DNA from 2 places in the Candidatus Pantoea communis genome. Region 1 is predicted to be linked to the other one. Evidence: predicted binding sites of a transcription regulator. Region 1 holds the regulator's gene; the other holds the start of a gene.
What was found. The regulator LexA, encoded in region 1, represses DNA repair genes until DNA is damaged. The targets are predictions, from matches to a motif close to TNCTGTATGTACATACAGNA.
Positions count from the first base shown of each region.

Region 2: F3J37_RS05045 (DinI-like family protein) is a predicted target of LexA. The motif match lies at 3,496-3,515, and genes of this name have one in related genera.

Region 1 covers NZ_VWXC01000009.1:154,534-159,858, reverse strand. The annotation lists gene plsB (glycerol-3-phosphate 1-O-acyltransferase PlsB) at 1-1,561, opposite strand, end outside; gene F3J37_RS13885 (diacylglycerol kinase) at 1,689-2,057, shown strand; gene lexA (transcriptional repressor LexA) at 2,163-2,777, shown strand; gene dinF (MATE family efflux transporter DinF) at 2,904-4,226, shown strand; gene F3J37_RS13870 (CsbD family protein) at 4,391-4,603, shown strand; gene zur (zinc uptake transcriptional repressor Zur) at 4,669-5,190, opposite strand.
Region 2 covers NZ_VWXC01000002.1:199,335-204,659, forward strand. The annotation lists gene F3J37_RS05010 (diguanylate phosphodiesterase) at 1-84, opposite strand, end outside; gene F3J37_RS05015 (hypothetical protein) at 332-580, shown strand; gene F3J37_RS05020 (S24 family peptidase) at 638-1,285, opposite strand; gene F3J37_RS05025 (hypothetical protein) at 1,430-1,819, shown strand; gene F3J37_RS05030 (hypothetical protein) at 1,800-2,129, shown strand; gene F3J37_RS05035 (hypothetical protein) at 2,212-2,808, shown strand; gene F3J37_RS05040 (hypothetical protein) at 2,936-3,202, shown strand; gene F3J37_RS05045 (DinI-like family protein) at 3,221-3,460, opposite strand; gene iraP (anti-adapter protein IraP) at 3,630-3,923, shown strand; gene F3J37_RS05055 (DUF6388 family protein) at 4,121-4,444, opposite strand; gene yedD (lipoprotein YedD) at 4,593-5,060, shown strand; gene fliT (flagella biosynthesis regulatory protein FliT) at 5,133-5,325, opposite strand, start outside.

The sequences.
Region 1 (5,325 bases):
CGGCTTCGTTAATACGCACCATCAGACGTGCCGCGATATCATTTACGGTCGGCGTCATCCATGCCGGGCGTTGTGGTTCAATCGGATCGATCGCATCACGCCATTCCGGCACGTTTTTGTTCAGATAGTTCATCAACGGCAGGGGTTCGCCGAAGTTAACGTAGCCCTGGCCAAGATTGCGCAGTTTACGTAACCCGCGCACCATCTGCAGGAAACTCTCTTTCTCTTTGGCCGCGCCACGTAACTCTTTGGCGTAAGTACCCACTTCCATGACGTGTTCATAGCCGATGTAGATCGGAACAAACGTAATCGGACGGCTACCGCCGCGCAACATGGCTTGCAAGGTCATCGACAGCGTGCCGGTTTTAGGATCCAGCAGTCGGCCCGTGCGCGAGCGCCCGCCTTCAACGAAATACTCGACTGAATATCCGCGGCTGAACAACTCGCCCAGATATTCACGGAACACCGTGGAATAGAGTTTGTTGCCCTTGAAGGTACGGCGAATAAAGAAAGCACCCAGACGACGGAAAATCGGACCTGCTGGCCAGAAGTTCAGGTTGATGCCGGCCGCGATGTGTGGCGGCACCAGCCCCTGATGGTAGAGCACGTAAGAGAGCAGTAGATAGTCCATGTGGCTGCGATGGCAGGGCACATACACAATCTCATGGCCATCTTGCGCCAGCTGACGGACTCGCTCGCCACCGTTGACGTTGATGCCCTGATAAAGGCGGCTCCACAGCCAGCCCATCACGCGGTCTGTGACGCGAATGGCCTCATACGAGAAGTTCGCTGCGACCTCTTCCATCATCTCAACAGCATTCTGCTGGGCTTTCTCGTGCGAGATTTTTTTGCTACGCGCTTCATCTTCAACCGCTTTTTCAATCGCTTTGGATTGCAGCAGCTTGTTGAACAGATCCTGACGCGCAGGCAGACGTGGGCCTACAGCAGCCAGGCGCTGACGCGCGAAGTGAATGCGAGCCACGCGTGCCAGCTTCTGGGCAATCGACTTATCCGTACCGTGCTCCGTCGCCATCTGGCGCAGGGAAACGGTCGGCGAGAAGCGCACAAAGCTGTCACGTCCGTGCCACAAAATGGCGAAGAATTTCTCTACACCATTAAGGATGCGCAGATGTGGCGTATCTTCTCCCTGGATTTCGCGTCCCGGCGCACGACCAAACATCACCGCCACCGGTAACATCTGTACGTCGAGATCAGGGTTACTGCGGTGCAAATCGAGATAGTCGTGGAATAGCTTCACCGACTCAGGATTGGCAACGAAATAGGGGAATACGCGTGGGCCATCATGAATAAACACGTGACGCGGCAGTAGCGTGCCGTCGATCTCCAGCGGAGCCAGCGGATCGGGCAGATCATGTTTCAGGCACTGTGCCCGAAGAGTGAGCAGGTCAGCCTTTGAATCATAAGGCAAAACATACATCACTGGACGAGTCGGATCGATCCCGTGTTCTGAGACAGGATCGGTCGGAATGACCTTACTCTTTACCAAAAAAGAGAGTGGTAAATTCAATAGTTTGTAATAAAGTTTACGCCAACCTGACATAGACAACTTAAAGCCTCTTGTTAGCAAAGCGCGGCAAGCATACCAGAAAGTGCAACGAAGATCTGTGGCTTACACGACCTCAGATAGCCCACATATTGACGCCAAATCACATCAAGGGTTCCAAAGCATGGCAAATAACGTCACCGGTATTCAAAGAATAGTGAATGCAGCCGGTTATTCCTGGCAGGGCTTGCGCGCCGCCTGGAAACATGAAGCCGCATTTCGTCAGGAAGCCATTGCTGCACTGGTGGCGATTGTGGTGGCTTGCTGGCTGGATGTTGATGCGATTTCCCGCGTACTGATGATTGGCTCCGTGGTGCTGGTGATCATTGTTGAAATCCTGAATAGCGCCATTGAAGCGGTGGTGGACCGCATTGGGCAAGAGCGCCATCCTTTAGCCGGACGAGCAAAAGATATGGGCTCAGCGGCGGTGTTGCTGGCTATCTTACTGGCTCTGTTTGTCTGGATCGCACTGCTCTGGTCGCATTTGCGATAGGCATTCCAGAATCTTCAAACCGCTGATTTTTCCCTCTGTTTTGGTTTTCATTTCGCCAATACCTGTATATACTCACAGCGACTGTATAAACAACCAGGGGGCGGGATGAAAGCGTTAACCACCAGGCAGCAACAGGTCTATGATCTGATTCGCGACCACATTAACCAGACCGGCATGCCGCCAACGCGTGCGGAAATTGCTGCGCAACTGGGTTTTCGCTCGCCCAATGCTGCGGAAGAACACCTGAAAGCACTGGCGCGTAAAGGCGTCATCGAGATTGTATCCGGCGCATCTCGCGGCATCCGCCTGCTAATGGAAGAAGAAGTCTCCGAAGGGTTGCCGCTGATCGGTCGCGTGGCCGCCGGTGAGCCGCTGCTGGCGCAAGAGCACATCGAAGCGCACTATCAGGTTGATGCCAATCTGTTTAAACCTACCGCCGATTTTCTGCTGCGGGTGAGTGGTATGTCGATGAAAGACATCGGGATTATGGACGGCGACTTGCTTGCCGTGCATAAAACCCAGGAAGTCCGTAATGGTCAGGTTGTGGTGGCGCGCATTGATGATGAAGTGACCGTCAAACGCTGGAAAAAGCAGGGTGCCATTGTGCATTTGCTGCCAGAAAACACCGAATTCCAGCCGATTGTGGTCGATACCCGTGAGCAGGCTCTGACCGTTGAAGGTTTGGCTGTGGGCATCGTACGTAACGGCGAATGGCTTTAATCTCTCATTGAATTCCCCCGCTGCGGTTGGTCGCTGTGCTGACCGCAGTCTGATACATTGATTTTCCTCTTCAGGCTGATTGCCGGTTAATGGTCCTATTGACCAGCGCAACAATGGAACGGGCGAATGCGGCTGTTTTCCTCTTCAGATAAAGCATTGTGGCGGCTGGCGCTGCCGATGATTCTCTCCAATATTACCGTTCCGCTGCTCGGTGTCGTCGATACGGCAGTGATTGGCCATCTCGATAGCCCCATTTACCTCGGTGGCGTGGCGGTAGGTGCAACGGCGACCAGTTTCATCTTTATGTTGCTGTTGTTCCTGCGCATGAGCACCACGGGTTTGACTGCGCAGGCGTTTGGCGCGAACGATAAAACCGCCTTAGCGCGGGCGTTGACGCAACCTCTGCTGATCGCCCTGGTGGCGGGCGTGCTGTTTTTATTACTGCGCGCGCCCTTCAGTTTGATCGCCGCCTCATTAATGGGCGGCAGCCCGGAAATGCAACACCAGGCACAAATTTTTATCAACATTCGCTGGCTTAGCGCACCGGCGACCTTAGCCAATCTGGTGATTTTGGGCTGGTTGCTTGGCGTGCAATATGCGCGAGCGCCGATGGTGCTGCTCATTGTCGGTAACCTGGTGAATATCCTGCTCGATCTCCTGTTTGTGCTGAAGCTTCACTGGGGCGTTGCAGGTGCGGCGGCGGCAACGGCGGTGGCAGAGTACGTCACGCTGGGTGTGGGGTTATGGATGGTGGTACGTGTGCTTAAGTTGCGCGGCATTTCTTTCAATCTGCTAAAACAGAGCTGGCGTGGTGATGCGGCACGCCTGTTCCGGCTCAACCGCGACATCATGCTGCGTTCGCTGATGGTGCAAATCTGTTTCGCGTCACTCACCTTGCTGGGCGCGCGTTTAGGGCCAGATGTTGTTGCGGTGAATGCCGTACTGCTGATGTTCCTGACGTTTACGGCCTATGCGCTGGATGGTTTTGCCTATGCCGTGGAGGCCTGCTCCGGTGAAGCGGTGGGGGCGCGAGATCGCAGTCGCTTATTACTGATTTGGCATGCTGCCTGCCGTCAGGCTGGTATCGTTGCCCTGGCGTTCGCAGCCATCTATGCGATAACCGGCCCCCAAATTGTGGCGTTGCTCACCTCGCTTGAGCCACTGCGAGAGATGGCCGATCGCTATCTTGGCTGGCAGGTGATTCTGCCGCTGATCGGTGTCTGGTGTTATCTGCTGGACGGTATGTTTATCGGCGCCACGCGCGGGCGCGAAATGCGCAACAGCATGGTGATGGCGGCAGTGGGTTATGGGCTTGCCTTACTGACACTCCCGTGGCTCGGCAATCACGGCTTATGGCTGGCGGTGACGGTGTTTCTTGCCTTGCGTGGCTTGACGCTCTGGTGGATGTGGCGACGTCACTGGCGACACGACAGCTGGTTCACTGTTTGAATAAGCGAAGCGTAACCTACAGATTATTCTGTATTTTTTTGCGTAATCCTATCTGGCTACTATAATTATCTCAAACGGCGCAATTGAGTAGCGCGTTGTGTGGGTGATTACCTGATTTATCAGGAGATCATCGCATCTCACTCAGGATGATGTGGAGGATTATGATGAACAAAGACGAAGCGAGCGGTAACTGGAAGCAGTTTAAAGGGAAAATGAAAGAGAAGTGGGGCAAGCTGACGGATGACGATATGACGGTCATCGAAGGTAAGCGCGATCAGCTTGTCGGTAAAATTCAGGAACGCTACGGCTACGCGAAAGACCAGGCCGAAAGCGAAGTGAAAGACTGGGAAAGTCACAATAAAGATTACCGCTGGTAACCGGAATTAAGGAAGATGCTCCTACCCCGCCGATCACCCGTCGGCAAGGCACAAGGAAGTGCCACTCACCCTTTTCTCACTCTCTTTTTCGTATCAATCTCATGATCGTGATCGCAGCTATCGTGAAGATTGCATGCTGCGACTTCTGCGCAGTTCTCGCACAAACCATGGGCTTCAATAACCGTGTGGCGCAATGAGAAACCGGCCTGATCGGCCAATCCCGAAATAATCTTTTCTACGCCCTGTGCGTGTTTTTCACTGACTGCCGCACAACCATCACACACCAGCATCACCGAAGTATGCGCAGGCTCGTCGAAATGGTGGCAAACCACATAACTGTTATTTGATTCGACACGATGAATAAAACCCTGCTCCAGCAGAAAATCCAACGCGCGGTAAATGGTCGGAGGTTTAGCCTGCGGCTCGCTGATGCGAAGTTGATCCAGCAGATCGTAAGCACTGATCGAACCATTCTGCTCAGCCATTAAACGCAACACTTCAGCGCGTTGAGTGGTCAGGCGCACGCCGCGGTCAAGGCAAAGGGATTCTGCCTGAGTAAGCAGTTGTGCGGGCGTGAGGTTTGACATAAATGTTCTCCAGGTTGCAGGCGATGTTATTTTATCACACAAACTTTTACCCTGCTGTGATTGCTTTTTACCCGGTTAAAGACCTGGAAAAATCCCGTTAATCAATAAATTAACTTAACCTTCCTGTTGTGCTGA
Region 2 (5,325 bases), on a different contig from region 1:
ATTCGCTTTGGTCACCATGTCTTCAAGTGTTTTGATAGGAACATGGTCATGGAGGTGACTGCGATAAATGATGGTGGTAAGCATAGCGATTGTCCGGACAGCTTTTTATTGTGGGGCCTACAGTAGCAGGCCTGGGGCGGGGGCTGTCCACCAATATAGACTCGAATCGTAAACTATTTTCCAATTAATGAGTTAACCGAAACGGCTAGCGAAACGGCGTCAAATCGAATTGTTAATTAATTGCACCGGGGGAGTATTTACGATAAATAATTTCGATTGAATAGATAAATAAAAAGCGTATCTTGACCCTCGTTAACCAGAGGTGAGCATAATGTTACGCGACTATTTAAAGATTGATGATAGCGACCGTTTAGTTGAACAGAGCGTATTAAGACTCAATAACCGCGGTCAGGAAGATGTCACTGAATGGCATATTGTTAGCGTAGACGGCAAGCAAAAAGGCAGCGTGACGCTGTTCGATAAGCTCTGCAACCGCCGCTCATATTGTGTTAACTATCGCATTACGCAGAAGGATGTGCACGGGAGGGTTGTCGTCGATCATTTGACCGACGTTTTGTAATAATTGCCGTAGTTTTGCTGGTTTTGACCCGCTCATAGGCGGGTTTTTTGCATTCTCTTATCTGGTACGATAGCGGCGCATTTCCATCATAGTTCCGATTAATTCAATCTTTTTCTCCGACGATGTCTGCGCGGGGAAGTCATCATTTAACGGCCGCAACGAGAAAATTTGTTCGTCGTGCTGCTCGGCCATCAAACGATAAATGCGCACCTGCGCCACGCCATTGATCTGTGCCAGCACCACATCACCCGGTTGTGGATTAACGGCAGGATCAAATATCAGCGTGTCGCCAGGTCGGTAGTCAGGTTGCATGGCGTTATCCTCAAGGGTGATCGCCAACGCTGATTCACTCAGTCTGCTATCGCTGTAGAGAAAGCGGATCGCCTGCTGCTGAATCAATAAGCGTTGCTCCTGCATCCACGCAGCCGCTTGCGCCAGAGTGATCAACGGCAGAGCACTGACATCACTGACGTTAAGCGGGGCGGTAAACACCTCGCCCTCGCCATCAATTATCCAAGCTGCCGTACATTGCAGCAGTTCTGCCAGCCGCAACAGGTTCTCGCCGCGCGGGACCGTCTCATCTTTTTCCCATTGTGAAACAGCGACATGTGACACGCCAATGCCACTTGCCACCACTAACTGCGTGAGCTTTAGCGCTTTACGACGGCTGCGAATGCGTTCACCTGCAGATTCTTTTTTCATCATCTTGACAACTCCGCTGGGTTTTACTTAAGTATACTTAAATTCATTAATTAAAGTAAACTTAAATTCTGATGTTGGCCGCGCAACTGGCAAGGGCGGACAACATGTTTCTCGGGCGGATCCCTTGCCAGTGAAGAGAGGTGAGGCATGGAAAGTAGTTTGGTGACCAGCGTCGGTGCGCTACTTCTCGGTGGCGGTGCGGCAGCTGTGTTTTGGAAACCCTTAATGGCCGGCATCGCGGCCATCGTCACCAGCAATCGCGCCGGCGGCGAGATCATCACCAGCTATAAAGAGCAGGTGATGCTTCTCAAAGAGAGCCATGCGCTGATGCGCCAGGAGAACGATGACCTGCGTATTCGCCACGACAAAAACCTGCGGCGCATCTCTTCGCTGGAGACCGATCTACGGCTGATTAAGAACGCGTTGGGCATTCTGTTAGCCACCACGGAATCTGATCACAGCGATAAATTCCGCAGTCAGATCAATCAACTGATCACCACTTTAGAGGAGAGTCGCGATGGTGCAGATAAACAGTGAATTTTCAGTACGCGGCCATCGGCGTCAGCTACTGCTGGGCGGTCTGCTGCTGATGCTGTCGCTGCTGTGTGTGGCGATGACCATTATGTTCGTGTTCGTGAATAACAGCGCCAACCGACGGGTGGAGGATATCCGACAGCAGTACCGTGCGATTTCCGATCGGCGGGAAGCGCGGGTGGCGGAACTGACCAGCCAGTTAGTGACGCTGCAGAAAAAACTCGACGGCTTGCCGGACCGCACCGCGAACAAGACAGCGGACAAAGTGAAGCAGGTTGTGGGGGAAGACGCGCCACCCGAATCGACGCATTAAGGAGGCCATGATGAGTATTACCGAGCGGATTGCAGGCAGCTTCGGCCGACTGCGGTCTTTATTAAGCAAGAAGGAGAAAATTATGAGCGACCAAACTGTAATCGAAAATAGTGCAACAACTGCAACACCGGATGCCAGCACGCTGTCACCGTTAGAGAGTTTTGCTAATGAGGTGGCTGTGCCGGTGGCAAGCAGTGCGCCCGCTGCGGACGCCTCAACGGCAGCCGTGAGCAGTGCAGCAGGACAGGTAGGCACAACGTCAGCGGTGAGCAGTGCGCCAGCACCTGACGTCTCAACGCCCGCTGAGAGCAATACGCCAGCTCCGGACGTCTCATCGTTGACAGCAAGCAACGTGCCCGCATTGGACACCTCAACGTCAGCCGCGAACGCTGGCAGCGAGGCACAAGTGGCGGCGGATGCAACGGATCTCACCCAGCAGTTGGCCACGCCCGATCCTCTGACCAACGGTTCTGCCAGCGCGGGGCCTTCATCGGCTTCTACCGTCGGGATTCTCGCTGAGCAACCTGCCGTGGGAGTCATTACGGATGCTGTTAGTCAGGACATCAACGCCAGCGTGAAGGACTTCACTCAGGCATTTAACTTTGTTGAAAGTGGGGTTGAGAAGCTAGGTGCGGCGGCTAAGGATGAGCTAATCGCCCTCGCGCGCAAATATTTGTAATGCTCAGGCGGCCTTCGGGTCGCCTTTCCATCTTCCGATTATTCTTAATGCGGTCTCGCTATTTTCTACTAACTTTAATCATTCAAACGTTATTTAAACGGGTTTAATTAGCGAAAAGGAAGATAGCATGAGTGATACAGAGGCAATCAAAACCAAAACTGACTACCTGCGTGATGTCACCTCCCAGTTAAAAGAGATGCGTCACTATGCGCAGACTAATACTGAGACGCTATCCAGCCACTGGTTGGCATTTGATGCAGGCGAGTACAAAGACAAAGAGTACGCAGGACGTTTTGACACGCTACTCAACAAGCAGGGACAGTTGTTAGATGATATCGAGCTGGCGATTCAGGATTTAGAGATCGCCATCAATCACAGCGAGCAAGAAAGCTAAGTTCCTCGCGCTGGTGGCTTACTCGGCCACCAGCCACATTTCGGCTTCATCGAACATCTCTTCGACAATACGTGCCACTGTCGCTTTATCGTTCTTACTTAAATCGGTATCGATAGCATTGCGTTCCATCGGTTTAACGCGCACCTCAACCTCTGGAAACACGCGTTGTACGCGTTTCTCAAGCTCCTGCAATATCATCTCACGTGCGCCCGGCAGACCGGCAACGTTGCGTTTATCGTAAATCAACTCCACAAACATCAGGGCATTCCATTTATCAAGCGGGTGCGCCATATTACTGTAAATAAAACCAGTGGCAAGCGATGAACCGTTGCGCTGCTAAATTTTTTTGTTTCTGGCAGGCGCAGCACCGCTTTTGCGCTGATACTCAACAGCGTTACACAGGGAAATGGACTCATGAGGGGGTAATATGCGGCAACTGGTGATCGATATTCTGCTGAAAATGGCAAAGATGGATACCGAAGCAAAAGAGCTGGTGGCGCAGGTTGAAGCGCAGTCGCTGTTACTGGCGGCATTACTGATTCAGGCTAAAGAAGACAACACGCTCACCATTACTGAAACCGTGCAGGATGCCATTGTTACTGCATCGCGCTCTGGTGAGCAGTTCCTCCAGTCAGATGTGGATCTGCTGCTGACACACATTAATCGGCTGCTGGCCGTTGCGCGTTATGTCGAAGTGAAGGGGGGCGAGCGAGAAGGATAGCGGAAAAAATACTACCTCTGGAGGGGAAATCCAGCAACACCTCCAGAGGCGGCGCAATAGCACCTTCGTTCAAGGACAATCTACGACCGAAGCCGTCAGATACAAGTTATACAACTTATTCGGGATTGTACAACTTTTTCCTTGCCGATTTGTGTGGTTGGAGGTGTGTTTGAGATATATTTTTAGGGCCGTTGCGCTTAAAGCTCGTTCTTAATGCAAAACTCTTCCCACGTCATGCCGAGCGCTTCCGCATGAGATTTCAGGTAAGTTTCAATCGCTTCAGCAGCAACCGCTTTATCAGGCTCTGCCAGTTGAATGGAAAACAGCATGCCATCCAGCTTTTTCTGGCGTAAGAATGCGGCATAAATGCGCTCAGCGTGCCACTCGCGCAGTTGGCGCAGTGACAAGTTGGCCGCGCGCGCATCGCTCTCGGTCAGTTCATCCAGCGCGGCTTGAAAATCGGCGTGCGCGGCAAAAAACATCGTGCGGGCCTGGGCGTAATACTCTTCTGGGGTTTTCATGCGAGTTTCCTGCTTATCGACTTGCGCGCTAGTGTAACGTGCGCGAACTGTCTTGTCAGGCTCAGCCGGGTTTTCGCCGAGATTCCTTGCGTAACTTACGCGAAAAATTATAACGTAGCCGCCATTGAGGCGAGTGTAGGGACCAGGAATGAAAAAGTGGATGGTATTGGCCGCGCTGGGCTTGAGCGGATGTGCGCAAATCAGCAATTACGATGAAGCGGTAAAAACCCCGGCACCAGTGGAATTGCAAGGTAACTGGCAGACTGTCGGGCCGCAGAGCAAGTTGATCAGTGGCCAGGCGATGGGGAGCCTGATCATTGGTGCAGAAGGCGACACGCTGGACTGCCGCCAGTGGCAGCGCGTGATTGCTAAGCCAGGCAAGTTAACCCGCCTGAGCGATGAGTGGGTCAACGTGACGCGTCAGGTGCGCGTGATGCCGTTGACGCTGGAGAACGGTGAACTGCGTTATGACGGCTTGCGCATGCGTAAGGTCGATCAACCCACTGTTGAGTGCCAGCAGGCGCTGGAAGAAGTGGCGAAGCGTCCGAAGGATGCGGTGATTCAGGATATTCAGCCGCAGATTATGGAGCCGGTGTCGGTCCCTGCGCAGAAGTGATTTTGTGACCACAGTTCCAAATAAAAACGGGTGAGCATCAGCTCACCCGTTTCTCATTCAGCCCGCCGCGAATTAATTCTGTGGCAGATAGACATTACCTTGCTTGCCGTAAGCACTCATGACCGACTTTTGCATTGTGGATTGACCAATCAACTGCGACAGTTCATCCATGCGCGCCTGTAGTAGACGTCTGACTTCACTCTCATTGTCCAGGATATGGCGCAGTACCGGACGCAGTTGTTCTTGCAAATAGTTGGACGGTGGC